DNA from 4 places in the Arthrobacter sp. JDC6 genome. Region 2 is predicted to be linked to each of the others. Evidence: riboswitches for the same ligand, from Rfam matches in the RefSeq annotation. Region 2 holds a riboswitch; each other region holds the start of a gene.

Region 1 (3,727 bases), 980 kb from region 2:
AGCGAGCGGACCTTGTAGGTCTTCAGGCCGCGGCGCCAGAGGAGGGGCACCTCGGTCTTCAACAGCAGGTTAGCCAGGCGGTTGGCTTCGGTGCCATGCGCCACGATCACCGAGGCGCGGGGGACCAGGGCCAGGAACTTCAGCAGGGGCTTCAGGCCTGACTGGATCTGGTCCGGAGTGAACTTGCCGTTGGCTTCGCCCGGGACGTGCCAGGGGTGGACGTTCCACGGCATGACGAACTCGGGGCGCAGGCCAAGCTTCCACTGGATCCCCAGCATGCGGGTAACAGCGTCCTGGTCGCCGGGGGTGATGAACCCGGACGGATCCACCTCGCCGATGTTGGAGAACAGGCTGATGATGCGGCATTCCTCCACGTCGTGCATGGGGTCCACGTAGGGCACCACGGTTCCGGGCTTGGCCTCCTGCAGGGAATCACACAGTTCGTTGACGGCGGCAACGCTGGGTTCGTAGCGGCGGCTCATGAGCTGTTCGTGGAATGTTTCGGGTGCCAGGGCTGTCATGAAGTGCTGGATCTCCTGCGGGGATTGGCGTTGCTGCCGCCACGGACATGGGCGCACGGCGGCACGGCACATCAGTGGCGGTTGATTGGGGTGGACCAACTCCTGGTCGGCCTACTCCAGTTTAGCAAGCCCAGGCAAGCGAAACGCCGGCCGCCCCTTCCGGTGATGGAAGGCACAGCCGGCGCGTCGGTGCGGGAGCGGCTAGAAGAGGCGCTTCGAGGCGCGGCGGGCACCCTCACCCAGTGCCTCCAGCTTGGCGAAGGCGATCTGCGGGTGCACCCTGCCGCCCAGGCCACAGTCGGTGGAGGCAATGACGTTCCCGCGGCCCACGAGGTCCGCAAAGCGGACGACCCGGTCCGCCACCAGGTCCGGGTGCTCCACCACATTGGTGGCATGCGAAACAACGCCCGGGATGATCACCTTGCCCTCGGGGAGCTTTGTGTCCTCCCACACCCGCCATTCGTGTTCGTGGCGGACGTTTGCCGCTTCAAAGGAATAGGCGCCGGCGTTGACCTGAAGCACAGAGCCGATGATGTCGGCGAACGGGATGTCCGTGGTGTGTGGGCCGTGCCAGGATCCCCAGCACACGTGCAGCCGGATCTGCTCCTGCGGCAGCCCGCGCAGCGCCCAGTTGGTCGCTTCGACGCGCAGCTGGATGAACTTCAGGTAATCGTCCAGGGACGGCTCGGGATTGATCTGGTCCCAGCTTTCGGCCAGGGACGGATCATCGAGCTGCACCGTAAGGCCGGCCTCGATGATGGCCTTGTATTCCTCCCGCATGGCATCAGCGCAGGCGTAGACGAGTTCCTCGTCGCTCTTGTAGTACTCGTTGGCTACCCGCGCGCATGAGCCGGGGGAGAGGGAAGCCACGAAGCCATCCGTGAGGCCTGCGGCGGCGAGCCCGGTCTTCAGGTTCCGGATGTCCGAGGCCACCAGGTCCTGGCCCGTGTAGGTCAGCGGTCCGGCGATCTTGGGCTGGGCAACGCTCCTGCGGTGGGTGAGGATGCCGGATGCGGGATCGCTGTAGGCCTCGTTGAAGGCCTGCCGGTCGCGCCGGTCCGGGAACGAGGTCAGGACAACGTTGCCGGGGGACGAGCGGCGGACGCCGGACTCGGCCCAGCGGTCCACGGTGGTTGGCTCAAGGCCCCCGAGCCGGGCGAAGGAGTAATTCCACCACGCCCCGTAATCCACCGAGCTGGACATGGTGTGCCCGTACTCGCCGTCGTTGGGGATGTCGATGCCAAGGTCCTTCTGGCGCTGCACCACGTCCACTACGGAGGCTTCGAGGAGTTCCAGGAATTCCGGCGTGATGCCGTCGGCTTCCTTGGCGGCGTTGGCCGCAATGAGTTCAGGGGTGCGGGGCAATGAACCGGCGTGGGTCACGCGGATACGGTCGGTGTTCTGGGACATGCTGGAATCTTCCTTTCCATCGGTCCTGGCAGTAGCACCTTCGGCCGGCAGGAGTCTGCTGGGCCGTGGTTGCTGCGGCGTCATCGAGCCAGGTCTCTCGGCCGCTCCGGATGGTCCACTCTCAGATAAATCGACGCGCGTGGAGCCGGGCAAATCCGCACCGCTTTATGTCGTGGGCATGTCCGGCCGGCCGCCGGCGGCAGGACCGGAACGTACTTACAGTGTTTGTCCAGCATATTGACAGGTTTCGTTAAGCTTGGTTGGCTGAGTGTCACATGCCTCCGCTGCGACGGAGCGGCGGATGCCACCCGAGCACTCGAAAGAGGTAACTGTGACGAAATCCCTCAGGGCCCTCGCCGCCGCAGGCGCCCTGTCGCTCGCTGTCGTCGCAGCAGGTCCGGCGCCCCTGGCCGGCGCCGTAGGCGAAGGGCCTTCCTACGACGGCAACGGCCAGATCACCACGTCGAAGCTGGCCACCTACGACCAGATGGTCTCGTTCCTGAAGGACCAGGATGCGCGCCAGCCCGCCATGGAGCTGGAGGTCATCGGCCAGACCGTCAAAGACCGCGACATCCACCTGGTCAAGTACATATCGGACCCGGCCAAGCCCACCATCCTGTATTTGACCCAGCAGCACGGCAATGAACAGCTCACCACCGAGGGTGCCCTCGAGTTCGTCAAGCACCTGGGCACGGGCAAGTCGGCAGGCATCCTGGACGGCGTGAACATCCTCATCGTGCCCATGCTCAACGCGGACGGTGCCATGGGGGATGTCAACTTCTCCCTGGACGACTACCTTGCCAAAGGGGACCGCCACCTCACCCGCTACAACGCGGAGGGCGTGGACCTGAACCGGGACCATGTGGCCAAGGTCCAGCCGGAGACCCAGGCGCTGCACAACAACGTGATGCGCAAGTACCGCATTGACTACATGATCGACCTGCACCACCAGGGCACCCGCGCCGAGCGCGACGGCAAGCTGGTTTCCGGCTCCATCCTGTACCCCACCACCCCGAACGCCGACCCCTCCGTCGTCGAGAAATCAAAGCGGCTCGGCGCCGTTGTCTTCAACAACGTTGACTCCACCGGCTGGGGCCACCTGGGCAGGTACCAGGGCGGCAGCGCCGAGACCATCAGCCGCAACGGCATCTCCGTGGAATACGGCATTGCCACCCTGCTTTTCGAGATGCGCGGCATGTCCGACCACTACCTGGATGGTTACGCGCTGGGGCAGCGGAGCAATGGCTACCTGATCAAGCAGACGGTCACCACGCTGGCGTCCACCGCCGCGGCCATCGCGGATGGATCCATTGCCGACGCCGACACCTCCTTCTGGGACACGCTCGCCGAGCAGACGTCCCGGCCCGCGGGGGAGGCCGAGGACGAGTAGGAGGCCCGGCGCCCGCCGCGGCCCATATTTGCGAAAGGGCCGCGGCGGGCCACAACAGTGGACAAAGTGCCCCATCGGCTAAACTTGGGTGGTAAGAGCCCCGGAACTCTTGCTTCGCCGTGCCGTGCTGCGGCTGTGCGAAGGCCGGTATGTTCGGGGCATTCTCATGAACGGCGCTGCATGGGCCCGCCACCAGATGGCTGGACCCGGGCAGCCCGAACGAATGGGGGAGGATCCCATGCCAGCAATTGTGATCGTAGGAGCCCAGTGGGGCGACGAAGGAAAAGGCAAGGCCACCGACCTTTTGGGCGGCCGTGTTGACTACGTCGTCAAGCCCAATGGCGGCAACAATGCCGGGCACACCGTCGTCGTAGGCGGTGAAAAGTACGAACTCAAGCTGCTGCCG
Region 2 (3,727 bases):
AGTCCTCGAACTGCGAGGGCAGGATCCGGAACCTGGTCATGGCACCTGCCGCATACACGGCAACCGACACCGCCACGACCCAGATGGCCTTCCCGCGGTTCAGCGCCGCGAGGATCAGCGGGCTGACCAGCAACAGCACCACATAGAGCCCCATGACATTGAACTGCCAGGGACCGAACTGCAGCAGCACGATGGCCGGAAGCACCTGGGGCGGGACGGGGAACTGGAACAGCGATGCCATGCCCGAATAGAGGTCGTAGGTCCGGCCGGCCCCGTTGTGCCCGGCGCCACCGGTCCCCTGGTCCACGAACGTGGTCAGGGCCTCGGTGTGGAAGAACGGGAGCAGGGACAGAAGGAAGACGCCGATCAGCACGGCCAGCGCCGTCAGGTAGAGCTTGCCGGCGCGGCGGGTCGTGAGGTCGACCACCTGCCCGAAGTCCTCCCTGGCCTTGGGCCCGTACACCATGCCCACCACCAGTCCGGAGAACAGGACGAACAGTTCCGCACCCGACACGAAGCCCACGGCCTCCTGGGTGAGCAGCTGGAACAGCGATGCCATGCCCAGGTGGTTCACCACCACAAAGACGATGGCCATCCCGCGCAGCAGATCGATGCGCGAGTCCCTGGCGGAGGGATCCTGGTAGCCCCAGGCCGTGGCTGCGTTGATCCGGCGGGGTATCTGCCACAGGGCCACCAGGAGGATGGCCATGGCGGCGGCAACAGTCCAGGCGGCAGCCCCGGAGAGCGTGTTGGCCCGGACGTAGGTGCTCCCGGATGCCACGTCGGTGACCGGCCCGGTGACCATTGGCGATGCCTTCAGCCTGTCCAGGGCCGCTTTGGCGATGCCCGGCTGTCCCGTGAGCAGCCAGCTGATGCTTGCCACGCCGGTATCCCTGGTGCTGGTGCGCTCGTCCCAGACAACGGCGGCAGTCCGGGCAAAAGCGGGGGAAGTGGCAGTTCCCACCACCTGGTCCCACCAGCCTGCCTTGATGTCCGTTTCCTGCGCGCCGCCGGACGCGGGGCTGTAGAAAGCAGAGGTCTGGAGGAGGAACGGCTTGTTGCGCCCCTCGGAATAGGTGCCGTAGAAGTTTTCGCCGCCGGAGGATGTCAGCATGTCCTGGAGCTCGCCGGCCCTCGGCTCGGAGTTGACGGCGGGGCCGCCGGCCGTGTCGTCGTGATAGGCGGCCAGCCCCACCCAGTCCACTGCGTCGTCACCCGGGTAGTACGGGGCGTAGGCGCTGTCGCTTGAGTTCCAGGCCCCGTCGCCGTTCGTGTCCAGGAGGGAAAAGCCTTCGGTTCCGGGCCGCGGGGCATCCCGGTTGCGGTCAAAGGGGTAGTCCTTGCCCAGGTAAGGCGCCCACACCAAGGTGGCCCGGCCGCCGTCGTACTTCTTGAACGCTGCCGCCACAGCCCTGAAGGCCTGCCGGTACGCGGCGGGCTGCTGGCCCCAGGCCACCCAGCTTGCATTCATGTCCGGGGCGAACCGGATCAGCAGCTGCCCCTTGAACCCGGACGTAAGGTCGCGCACCTGCGCTGCGAATGCTTCCGCTTCCGCGGTGCCGAGCTGGTCCAGGGGCACTGACGGCTTCACCGTGAGCAGGGCGTGGGCGCCTAGGGACGCGGCCTGCTGAAGGAAGCCGTCAAGGTCGTTCCGTTCCGAATCGCGGTAGGGGATGGTGATGTCGTGGCCGAAGACGGCCGGACTGGCACCAAGCCGGCCGCTGAAGCCTGCGGCGGTGTCCTCGCCCCACTCGAGCACCGCGCCCAGCCAGGGCTTTCCCTTCTCCGGCGCAGCGTCCGCCCCATGCGCCGGCGCAGCCGCCAGCAGGGCAAGGAGGCTGACGATGGCCGCGGCCAGGAACGCACCGATGGACGGCCGCCGGGTCCCGCGGATGGCGGCCTGGTGGCGCGATGTGTTTGCCCGCATGCTGACAGGACCCCCGGTGCTCATTGCTGTGACGACGGGGCGGCGCCCCGGTAAGAACTTTATCGGCCCCGCGGCCCCGGGCGGCACGTGGCGGGCCGCCCACCTGCGGCGATGTCCGCCGTCGCGCTTTCCTTCAACCCCGCGCCTCCCTTCAGCGCTGCTCAATTACGGAACATGACGACGGCGGCGGTGCGGCTTGGCGCGGCAGATGTTACGTTTTTGGGGAGTAATGAGTACCGGTGTGAAGCCCTGACTGGCCGGTCGGCAACCCTCCCTTTCGCGGCGGGGTGCCTCAGGTGAATACTCGGCATATCGACCGATTCGAGCTGCAAGCGTGAAAGAAGGAGATCCGTCGTGTCTGACGCACCTGCCCCTGACGAAAAATTGTCCTACCGCCTGATCACCGGACCGGATGACCGTTCATTCTGCGAGCGGATCTCCACGGCCCTGGCCGACGGCTATGTGCTGCACGGCAGCCCGGCAGCCACCTTCAACGGCACCAGCGTGATCGTGGCGCAGGCAGTGGTCCTTCCGGCGGCAATCGCCTCGGCCGATGCCGCGGTTGCCACCGCAGTGGATGAACTGGACGCCGAATTTGAAGGCGAGTTCGACGGCGAGGGCCACGCATGAGCTACGCGGGAGACCTCACGCCCCAGGAAGCATGGGAGAAGCTGGAACAGGGCGCCATCCTGGTGGACGTCCGTACCGAGGGCGAATGGGCCCACATCGGCATTCCGGACACCAAGGCCACGGACAACGACCCCCTCTTCATCCAGTGGACCTTCCCCGGCGGCATCCCCAACCCCGACTTCATCAACGACCTCAGCCAGCAGGCGCCCGAGGACCGTTCAACCGAACTGGTGTTCCTGTGCCGCTCCGGCCAGCGGTCCATCGCGGCAGCCATAGCGGCCACCCGGGCCGGCTTCACCTCCTACAACGTGCTGGAGGGCTTTGAAGGCGAGCCGGACCGCTATGGCGAACGCACCGTCAACGGCTGGAAAAACCGCGGCCTTCCCACCAACCTCGGAAAGAACTAAGTGACCTTCAACCAAGACGCCCCCGGCTGGAACCCCGACACCCAGGCTGTCCGTGGCGGGCTGGACCGCACCAACTTCCAGGAAACGTCCGAGGCCATTTTCCTGAACTCCGGCTTCGTCTACGAATCCGCGGCAGCAGCTGAACGCGCCTTCACCGGCGAGGACGAACGCTTTGTCTACTCCCGCTACGGCAACCCGTCCGTGGCCACCTTCCAGGAGCGGCTCCGGCTGCTGGAAGGCACCGAAGCCTGCTTCGCGACGGCGTCGGGAATGTCCGCGGTGTTCACCGCGCTTGGTGCCCTGCTGGCTGCCGGCGACCGGGTGGTGGCCGCCCGGTCGCTGTTCGGTTCGTGCTTCGTGATTTTGAACGAGATCCTTCCCCGGTGGGGCGTGGAGACCGTCTTCGTGGACGGGCCGGACCTGGACCAGTGGCGCGAGGCCCTCTCCAAGCCCACCACCGCCGTCTTCTTCGAATCCCCGTCCAACCCGATGCAGGAGATCGTGGACATCGCCGCGGTCAGCGAACTTGCGCATGCCGCCGGCGCCAAGGTGGTGGCGGACAACGTCTTCGCCACTCCCCTGCTGCAGCGCTGCGGTGACCTGGGCGCCGACGTCATCGTCTACTCCGGCACCAAGCACATCGACGGCCAGGGCAGGGTCATGGGCGGCGCCATCCTGGGCACCAAGGAGTTCATCGACGGTCCCGTAAAACAGCTCATGCGCCACACCGGGCCCGCGCTCTCCGCGTTCAACGCCTGGGTCC
Region 3 (3,727 bases), 1.3 Mb from region 2:
GCCCGGTCCGATGACGGGCTCTCGGCGCGGCTGGACAGCGCCGCAGTGGCGGCGCTGCGGGACCATCTCGATGGCAAGGTCACCGTTATGCTGGGGCACTCCGGCGTCGGCAAGTCCACCATGGTGAACGCCCTGACCGGCGCCGAGCGGGCCACCGGCGGCGTGAATGCCGTGACCGGGCGCGGCCGCCACACGTCATCGTCGGCCCTTGCCTTGCGGTTGGCGGACGCGCCTCCCGGCAGCTGGATCATCGATACCCCCGGCATCCGTTCCTTTGGCCTGGCGCACGTGGACCCTGACCGCATCCTGCGCTCCTTCCCGGACCTCTCCCCCGGCATCGAGAACTGCGAACGGGGCTGCAAGCACACCGCAACCGCAGTGAACTGCGGCCTCGACGACTGGGTGGCAGGCGGACACGCAGGTCCCACCGGCGCGGCCCGGCTGGCCTCGCTGCGGCGCCTGCTTGGTACGGACCCGCGGATGGAAGCACAGGAAACCAAGGAGCTCGGCAGCGTCAACTGACGCGTTCTCCCGGCAGAACCGTCCACAGACGGTAGTTTGGAACCATGATCCAACCCGCTTCGAGCTACAACGATGACCTGCGCCTGGCCCATGTCCTGGCCGACTCCGTGGATGACCAGACCATGAGCCGCTTCAAGGCCCTGGACCTCCACGTTGAGACCAAGCCGGACCTGACGCCGGTCACCGACGCGGACAAGGCCGCCGAGGAAGCCATCCGGGGCCAGCTCTCCCGTTCACGCCCCCGCGACGCCGTCCTGGGCGAGGAATTCGGCAGCACCGGCCACGGTTCCCGGCGCTGGATCATCGACCCCATTGACGGAACCAAGAACTTTGTCCGCGGCGTTCCCGTATGGGCCACGCTGATCGCCCTCGTGGATGAGGGCGAACCGGTGGTAGGCGTCGTCAGCGCCCCGGCCCTGGGCAAGCGCTGGTGGGCGGCGAAAGGCATGGGCGCGTACATGGGCAGGTCCCTTGCCGCCGCCACCCGCCTTCGCGTGTCCAACGTGTCGAAGCTTTCCGACGCCTCCCTCTCCTACTCCAGCCTGGGCGGGTGGAAGGAACGCGGAAACCTTGACGAGTTCCTCGGCCTTACCGAGGACGTTTGGCGGACCCGGGCCTACGGGGATTTCTGGTCGTATTGCATGGTGGCCGAGGGCTCTGTGGACATCGCCTGCGAACCCGAGCTGAACCTCTATGACATGGCTGCCCTGGTGCCGATCGTGGTGGAGGCCGGCGGCCGGTTCACATCCCTGGAAGGCGAGGACGGCCCGTTCGGCGGGAACGCCCTGGCCACAAACTCAATCCTGCACTCGGAGGTCCTGCACCGATTGAACCCGTACCTGGACGATCTGCTGTAACTCACGCGCTTTCCACGTTTGAACGAATAATGCGACGCCGGACACCTCCCAAGGCAGGTGCCCGGCGTCGTTTATTCGGCGGCGCGTAACAAAGCCCTTAACAATTGCCGCGGCTTCAGTCCTGGCCGCCCCATGTCCTACGCTTTTATGCAGGTCACGAGTGCCAGCGCAAAACCCCGGTTTGCTGGCCGGCAACCCTCCATTCGCGGTGGGGTGCCCCGGGTGACGACCAGGCCGGTCCGGAGCGGATCCGGCAAGCGCGGATTCCACTATGCCGGAGTCCTGTACCAAGTGAGGTCTCTGTGACAACTGCCACCGTCTCCCCCCAGCCCGTCATTGCCGAAGCTGCCGTCCCCCATGCACGCCACGCCGCAGCCGGCCGGCCGCTCGCTGCCGTCACCGGCGCCGAAATCCAGGCGCCCCTGATTTCGGGCGGCCACGTGCGGTACGCCAACCTCGATTACGGCGCCTCCGCCCCGGCACTGTCCGTAGTGTCCGCTTACCTGAATGAGATCCTCCCCTACTACGCCAGCGTCCACCGCGGGGCAGGGTACGCATCCCAGATCAGCACCTCCGTGTACGAGAACGCGCGCAGCATCGTCAGGGATTTCGTGGGCGGCCGCCCGGATGATTCGGTCATCTTCACCCGCAACACGACGGATTCGCTGAATCTGCTGGCCGGCTGCCTTCCCGTGACCGATGGCCGCCACGACGGCGAAGTGCTGTACCTGGACATCGAACACCACGCCAATCTCCTGCCGTGGCAGGGCGTCCCGCACCGCAGCATCGTCGCCGCCGACACCATCACCGGCACCCTTGAGGCCGTACGTGCCGAGCTTGGACAGGGCGGTGTCAGCCTGGTCGCGGTCACCGGGGCCTCCAACGTGACCGGCGAAATCCTCCCCATCCGGGCGCTGGCCGCGCTGGCCCACGAACATGGCGCACGGATCGTGGTGGATGCGGCCCAGCTCGCGCCGCACCGCCGCATAGACATCAGCGCGGATGACGTCGACTACCTCGCCTTCTCAGGCCACAAGCTGTATGCGCCCTTCGGCGCCGGCGTCCTGGTGGGGCGCCCGGACTGGCTGGACGCCGGCGTCCCGCACCTCGCCGGCGGCGGCGCCGTCAAGGAAGCCAGGCTCGACGGCGTCAGCTGGGCCACCGGCCCGGCCCGCCATGAGGGGGGCTCGCCGAACGTCCTGGGGGCCGCCACGCTGGCCCGCGCCACCCAGGTCATTGCCGGCCTGGACCAGGAACGCTGGCACGCCCACGAGTCCGCCATCCGCTCCTTTTTGGTGGAGGGACTCCAGCGGATCGACGGCGTCACGGTTCACCAGATCTTCAAGGACACCAACCCCGAAACGGACACCATCGGGGTGGTCAACTTCTCCGTCGAGGGTTACGACGCAGGACTGGTGGCGGCGTACCTTTCGGCAGAGCATGGCGTGGGCCTGCGTGACGGGCGCTTCTGCGCCCATCCCCTGCTGAAGCGCCTGGGCCTGCCGTCCGGTTCCCTCCGCGCCAGCTTCGGCGTCGGTTCGCGCCTGGAAGATGCCGAGCGCCTGCTGGCCGGCATCCAGGCGCTCCGGAGCAACGGGCTGGGCTGGGACTACGTGGTGGACGCAGGCCGCTGGGTCCCTGCCAACGACACCCGCACCTACCCGCACTGGGCGCCCAACACCCCTGGAACAGCCGGCGCAGCGCCCTGCATCGACGACTGACGCCGGAGACAGGCCATTCCTGTTTCAGCCGGCTGACCGCGCGTCAGGGGAATGCGGTAAATTCGAAAGGTACCGCAGGACGTCAGCTGAAGGAGGCCACGCGTGGTTCGGGGTGGCCCCAAGCTTGATCACGGGCGGCGCAGGGAACTGGGCCGGAGCTTCCAGGACGGCGGCAGGCACTACCAGCGCGTCCGGCCCGGCTACCCTGAGGAGTCAGCCCGGTGGCTGGTGCCCGCCGACGCCCATGAAGCCCTCGACGTGGGTGCCGGTACCGGAAAGTTCACCGCGCTGCTGCTGGACATGGGGCTGGACGTCACGGCCGTGGACCCCTCGGCGGACATGCTCGCCCAGCTCACGGAACACTACCCGGCTGCCACGGCGATGCCGGGGACTGCCGAGGCGACAGGCCTGCCCGACGCCAGCTTCGACGTCGTCACCGTAGCCCAGGCGTGGCACTGGTGCGACGCCCTGGCGGCAAGCACCGAACTGGCCCGCGTGCTGCGCCCGCACGGAACCCTCGGCCTGGTGTGGAACCAGCTGGACACCTCAGTACCCTGGGTGCACCGGCTCTCCCGGATCATGCACGCAGGCGACGTCTACCGGCCGGGGCACAAGCCCGTCATCGGC
Region 4 (3,727 bases), 1.9 Mb from region 2:
CCGAAAGCGCAGCCAACCGCTTTGCCCTCGCCGAACTTGCACCCATCTACACCCGGATCGGCAACCCCACCCAGGATGCCGTCGAACAGCGGATCGCCAGCCTTGAGGGAGGCCTGGCCGCTTTGCTGCTGAGCTCTGGCCAGGCCGCCGAGACGTTCGCGGTGCTGAACATTGCGGAGGCGGGGGACCATATTGTGGCGAGCCCCAGTCTTTACGGCGGAACGTACAACCTGTTCGCCCACACCCTGAAGAAGTTCGGCATCTCGGTCACCTTCGTCCAGGATCCCGACAACCTGGACCAGTGGCGCGACGCCGTCCAGCCGAACACCAAGCTCTTTTTCGGTGAAGTGGTGTCCAATCCCCGCCAGGACGTCCTGGACATCGAAGGCATCTCGGAGGTGGCCCACCAGGCAGGCGTGCCACTGATCGTGGACAACACCCTGTCCACGCCCTACCTGATCCGCCCACTGGAGTGGGGTGCGGACATCGTGATCCACTCCGCCACCAAATACCTGGGCGGCCACGGCTCCGCAATTGCCGGCGTGATCGTGGACTCCGGCAAATTCGACTTCGGCAATGACCCTGAACGGTTCCCCGGCTTCAACACCCCGGACCCCACCTACAACGGCCTGGTCTACGCCCGCGACCTAGGCGCCGACGGTACACTGGGGGCCAACCTCTCCTACATCCTCAAGGCCCGCGTCCAGCTGCTGCGCGACCTTGGCTCGGCGGTTTCCCCCTTCAACGCCTTCCTGATCTCCCAGGGCCTGGAGACGCTGAGCCTGCGGGTGGAACGCCACATTGCCAACGCCACGGAAGTGGCGCGCTGGCTGGAAGGAAGGGACGACGTCGAATCCGTCGCCTACGCCGGGCTGCCCTCCAGCCCCTGGTACGAGCGTGGCCGCAAGTACGGGCCCAAGGGAACGGGCGCCGTCGTGGCCTTCAACCTTGCCGGCGGAGCGGAGGCGGGCAAGCGCTTCGTCGACGCCCTGGAGCTGCACTCCCACGTGGCCAACATCGGCGACGTCCGCTCCCTGGTCATCCACCCGGCGTCGACCACCCACAGCCAGCTCTCGCCGGAGCAGCAAGCGGTGGCCGGGGTGAATCCGGGACTGGTCCGGCTCTCTGTTGGCCTGGAGCACATCGATGACATCCTGGCCGACCTGGAAGCGGGTTTCCGCGCTGCCAAAGGCGCCCAGAGCTAAAAGCGCGCCAGGGCTGACGCCGGGAGGGCCGGCAAGCGGGGAAGTCACAACCAGTCACACTCTTGGCCTGGAGCGGGGGGTGTTTCGTACACTCGAACCAGGTCATGAGTGCCAGTGACAGCCCCGGCTTGCTGGCCGGCAACCCTCCATCCGCGGTGGGGTGCCCCGGGTGAGGACCTGGCCTGCCGGTCAGACGACGGCAGGCAAGCGCGTAGAAGAGGTCTTGCCATGACGGTTACCGTCGCCCGAACCACCATCCCCGAACACGGAATTGTCCGCTACGCCTCCATCGGAGGGCTGGAACTTGAAGCCGGGGGATACCTCCCGGACGTCACGCTGGCCTACGAAACCTGGGGCACGCTCAACGCCGACGCCAGCAACGCCATCCTGATCGAGCACGCCCTGACCGGCAGCACCCACGTGACCCGCGGTGACACGGACGAAGAAGGCTGGTGGGAACAATTGGCCGGTCCCGGCGCTCCCGTGGACACGGACAAGTTCTTCGTGGTGTCCGTCAACATCGTGGGCGGCTGCTACGGGTCCACGGGCCCGTCCTCGGCCGCCCCGGACGGAGCCCCCTGGGGCTCCCGCTTCCCCCTGGTCACCCTGCGGGACAGCACGGTGGCAGAGGCCCGGCTGGCTGACCAGCTGGGCATCAGCAGCTGGTTCGCTGTCCTGGGCGGATCCATGGGCGGCGCCCGCGCCCTTGAATGGGCAGTGACCTACCCGGAGAGGGTGCAGCGCTGCGCCGTCATCTCCGTGGGTGCCGCGAGCACGGCGGAACAGATCGCCTTCGCGCAGGCCCAGACCCTGGCCATCCGGCAGGACCCACATTTCAACGGCGGCGACTACTATGGCGGCCCCTGCCCGGAAGCCGGGCTGGCACTTGCCCGGCGCATTGCCCACATCACCTACCGGTCCGCGGCTGAACTGGAAGGCCGCTTCGGCCGGGAACCCCAGGCGCCGGAGTCGCCCCTGAAGGGTGAGGCTCTGGCCGCCCGCGGCCGCTACCAGGTGGAAAGCTACCTGGACCACCAGGGCAGCAAGCTCGTGAAGCGCTTCGACGCCAACAGCTATATCGCCCTCACCGAGGCGCTGATGAGCCATGACATCTGCCGGGGCCGCGGAACCCTGGCCGAAACCCTGGCCAGGTCCACCGCCAGGTTCTTCGTGGCCGCCGTGGATTCGGACCGGCTGTATTTCCCGTCGCAGTCCCGTGAGCTGGCCCAGGCCCTGCCGGGGGACGTGGACGTGCACGTCATCCAGGCGCCGATCGGGCACGACGGGTTCCTGACAGAGATCGGGCAGCTGGGCAGCCAGCTCCGGAGCAGCTTCCTGGCCTAGCGCCCCGCATGTGCATTCCTGCAGATGCCTTCTGCACTAATCGGCGTTGAGGTTGCACCGCAGGCAGACCATACTCAATCGAATCCGGTGCGTTCGTGGTGTGCATCACACCCGGCCGCCATTGATTGGTCCCCGTGGTGTCGACGACGACGCCGAAGGAGTTCGCATGAGTACGGAAAGCTCCGCCGCAAGGCGCACAGAGGAAACCGACGTCAAGGCTTCAGGCCTTAAGAAAGTGGTTACGGCCTCCATGGCCGGAACCGTTGTTGAGTGGTACGAGTTCTTCCTCTACGCCTCGGCTGCCACCCTGGTGTTCGGAAAGGCCTTCTTCCCCAACGCCGGCACAGAACTGGATGGCATCATCGCCGCCTTCCTCACTTATGCCGTCGGTTTCGTGGCGCGCCCCATCGGCGGCATCGTCTTTGGCCACTTCGGCGACAAGTTCGGACGCAAGAAGCTGCTGCAGCTGAGCATCATCCTGGTAGGCGTCTCCACCTTCCTCATGGGCTGCCTGCCCACGTTCCAGCAGATCGGCTACTGGGCTCCCGCACTGCTGGTGGTCCTCCGGTTCGCCCAGGGCTTTGCCGTTGGCGGCGAGTGGGGCGGCGCCGTCCTCCTCGTGGCCGAACACAGCCCCAGCAAATCCCGCGGTTTCTGGGCCAGCTGGCCACAGTCGGCAGTGCCGCTGGGAAACCTGCTTGCCACCGCCGTCTTGTTCACCCTGTCCTCCACGTTGACCCAGGACGCCTTCCTGGGGTGGGGCTGGCGCGTAGCGTTCTGGCTGTCCGCGGTGATCGTCCTGATCGGTTACTACATCCGCACCAAGGTCAATGACGCACCGATCTTCCTCGAAGCCCGCAAAGAGGTCGAAGCCGGCCACAAGGGCTACGGCGTCGCTGAGGTATTCCGGCGCTACCCCCGCGGCGTCTTCACCGCCATGGGCCTGCGCCTGGCGGAAAACATCCTGTACTACCTCGTGGTCACGTTCTCCATCACCTACCTGAAAACCGTGGTCCAGGCCGACACCACCCGCATCCTCCTCCTGCTGCTCCTTGCCCACGCCCTGCACTTCGCCGTCGTGCCCATGGTGGGCAAGCTGTCGGACCGGTTTGGCCGCAGGCCCGTCTACATGGCCGGCGCCATCATGGGGGCCACCTGGGGCTTCTTCGCCTTCCCCA

What was found. A riboswitch is a leader RNA that binds a small molecule or an ion and turns the genes downstream of it on or off. The one in region 2 is predicted to bind S-adenosylmethionine.
Region 1: it holds a riboswitch for S-adenosylmethionine, as region 2 does, so the genes downstream of both, ACV095_RS17895 (cobalamin-independent methionine synthase II family protein) here and ACV095_RS01520 (DUF1737 domain-containing protein) in region 2, are expected to answer to the same signal.
Region 3: it holds a riboswitch for S-adenosylmethionine, as region 2 does, so the genes downstream of both, ACV095_RS07450 (aminotransferase class V-fold PLP-dependent enzyme) here and ACV095_RS01520 (DUF1737 domain-containing protein) in region 2, are expected to answer to the same signal.
Region 4: it holds a riboswitch for S-adenosylmethionine, as region 2 does, so the genes downstream of both, metX (homoserine O-acetyltransferase MetX) here and ACV095_RS01520 (DUF1737 domain-containing protein) in region 2, are expected to answer to the same signal.

What each region holds. Positions count from the first base shown of each region.
Region 1 covers NZ_CM151278.1:3,877,791-3,881,517, reverse strand. The annotation lists gene ACV095_RS17900 (uracil-DNA glycosylase family protein) at 1-521, opposite strand, end outside; gene ACV095_RS17895 (cobalamin-independent methionine synthase II family protein) at 723-1,931, opposite strand; SAM riboswitch class I at 1,945-2,048, opposite strand; gene ACV095_RS17890 (M14 family zinc carboxypeptidase) at 2,233-3,321, shown strand; gene ACV095_RS17885 (adenylosuccinate synthase) at 3,560-3,727, shown strand, end outside.
Region 2 covers NZ_CM151278.1:335,161-338,887, reverse strand. The annotation lists gene opgC (OpgC domain-containing protein) at 1-1,927, opposite strand, end outside; SAM riboswitch class IV at 2,153-2,268, shown strand; gene ACV095_RS01520 (DUF1737 domain-containing protein) at 2,282-2,557, shown strand; gene ACV095_RS01515 (rhodanese-like domain-containing protein) at 2,554-2,964, shown strand; gene ACV095_RS01510 (O-succinylhomoserine sulfhydrylase) at 2,965-3,727, shown strand, end outside.
Region 3 covers NZ_CM151278.1:1,593,386-1,597,112, reverse strand. The annotation lists gene rsgA (ribosome small subunit-dependent GTPase A) at 1-522, shown strand, start outside; gene hisN (histidinol-phosphatase) at 567-1,379, shown strand; SAM riboswitch class IV at 1,532-1,645, shown strand; gene ACV095_RS07450 (aminotransferase class V-fold PLP-dependent enzyme) at 1,682-3,100, shown strand; gene ACV095_RS07445 (class I SAM-dependent methyltransferase) at 3,203-3,727, shown strand, end outside.
Region 4 covers NZ_CM151278.1:2,985,901-2,989,627, reverse strand. The annotation lists gene ACV095_RS13950 (bifunctional o-acetylhomoserine/o-acetylserine sulfhydrylase) at 1-1,205, shown strand, start outside; SAM riboswitch class IV at 1,306-1,421, shown strand; gene metX (homoserine O-acetyltransferase MetX) at 1,434-2,549, shown strand; gene ACV095_RS13940 (MFS transporter) at 2,716-3,727, shown strand, end outside.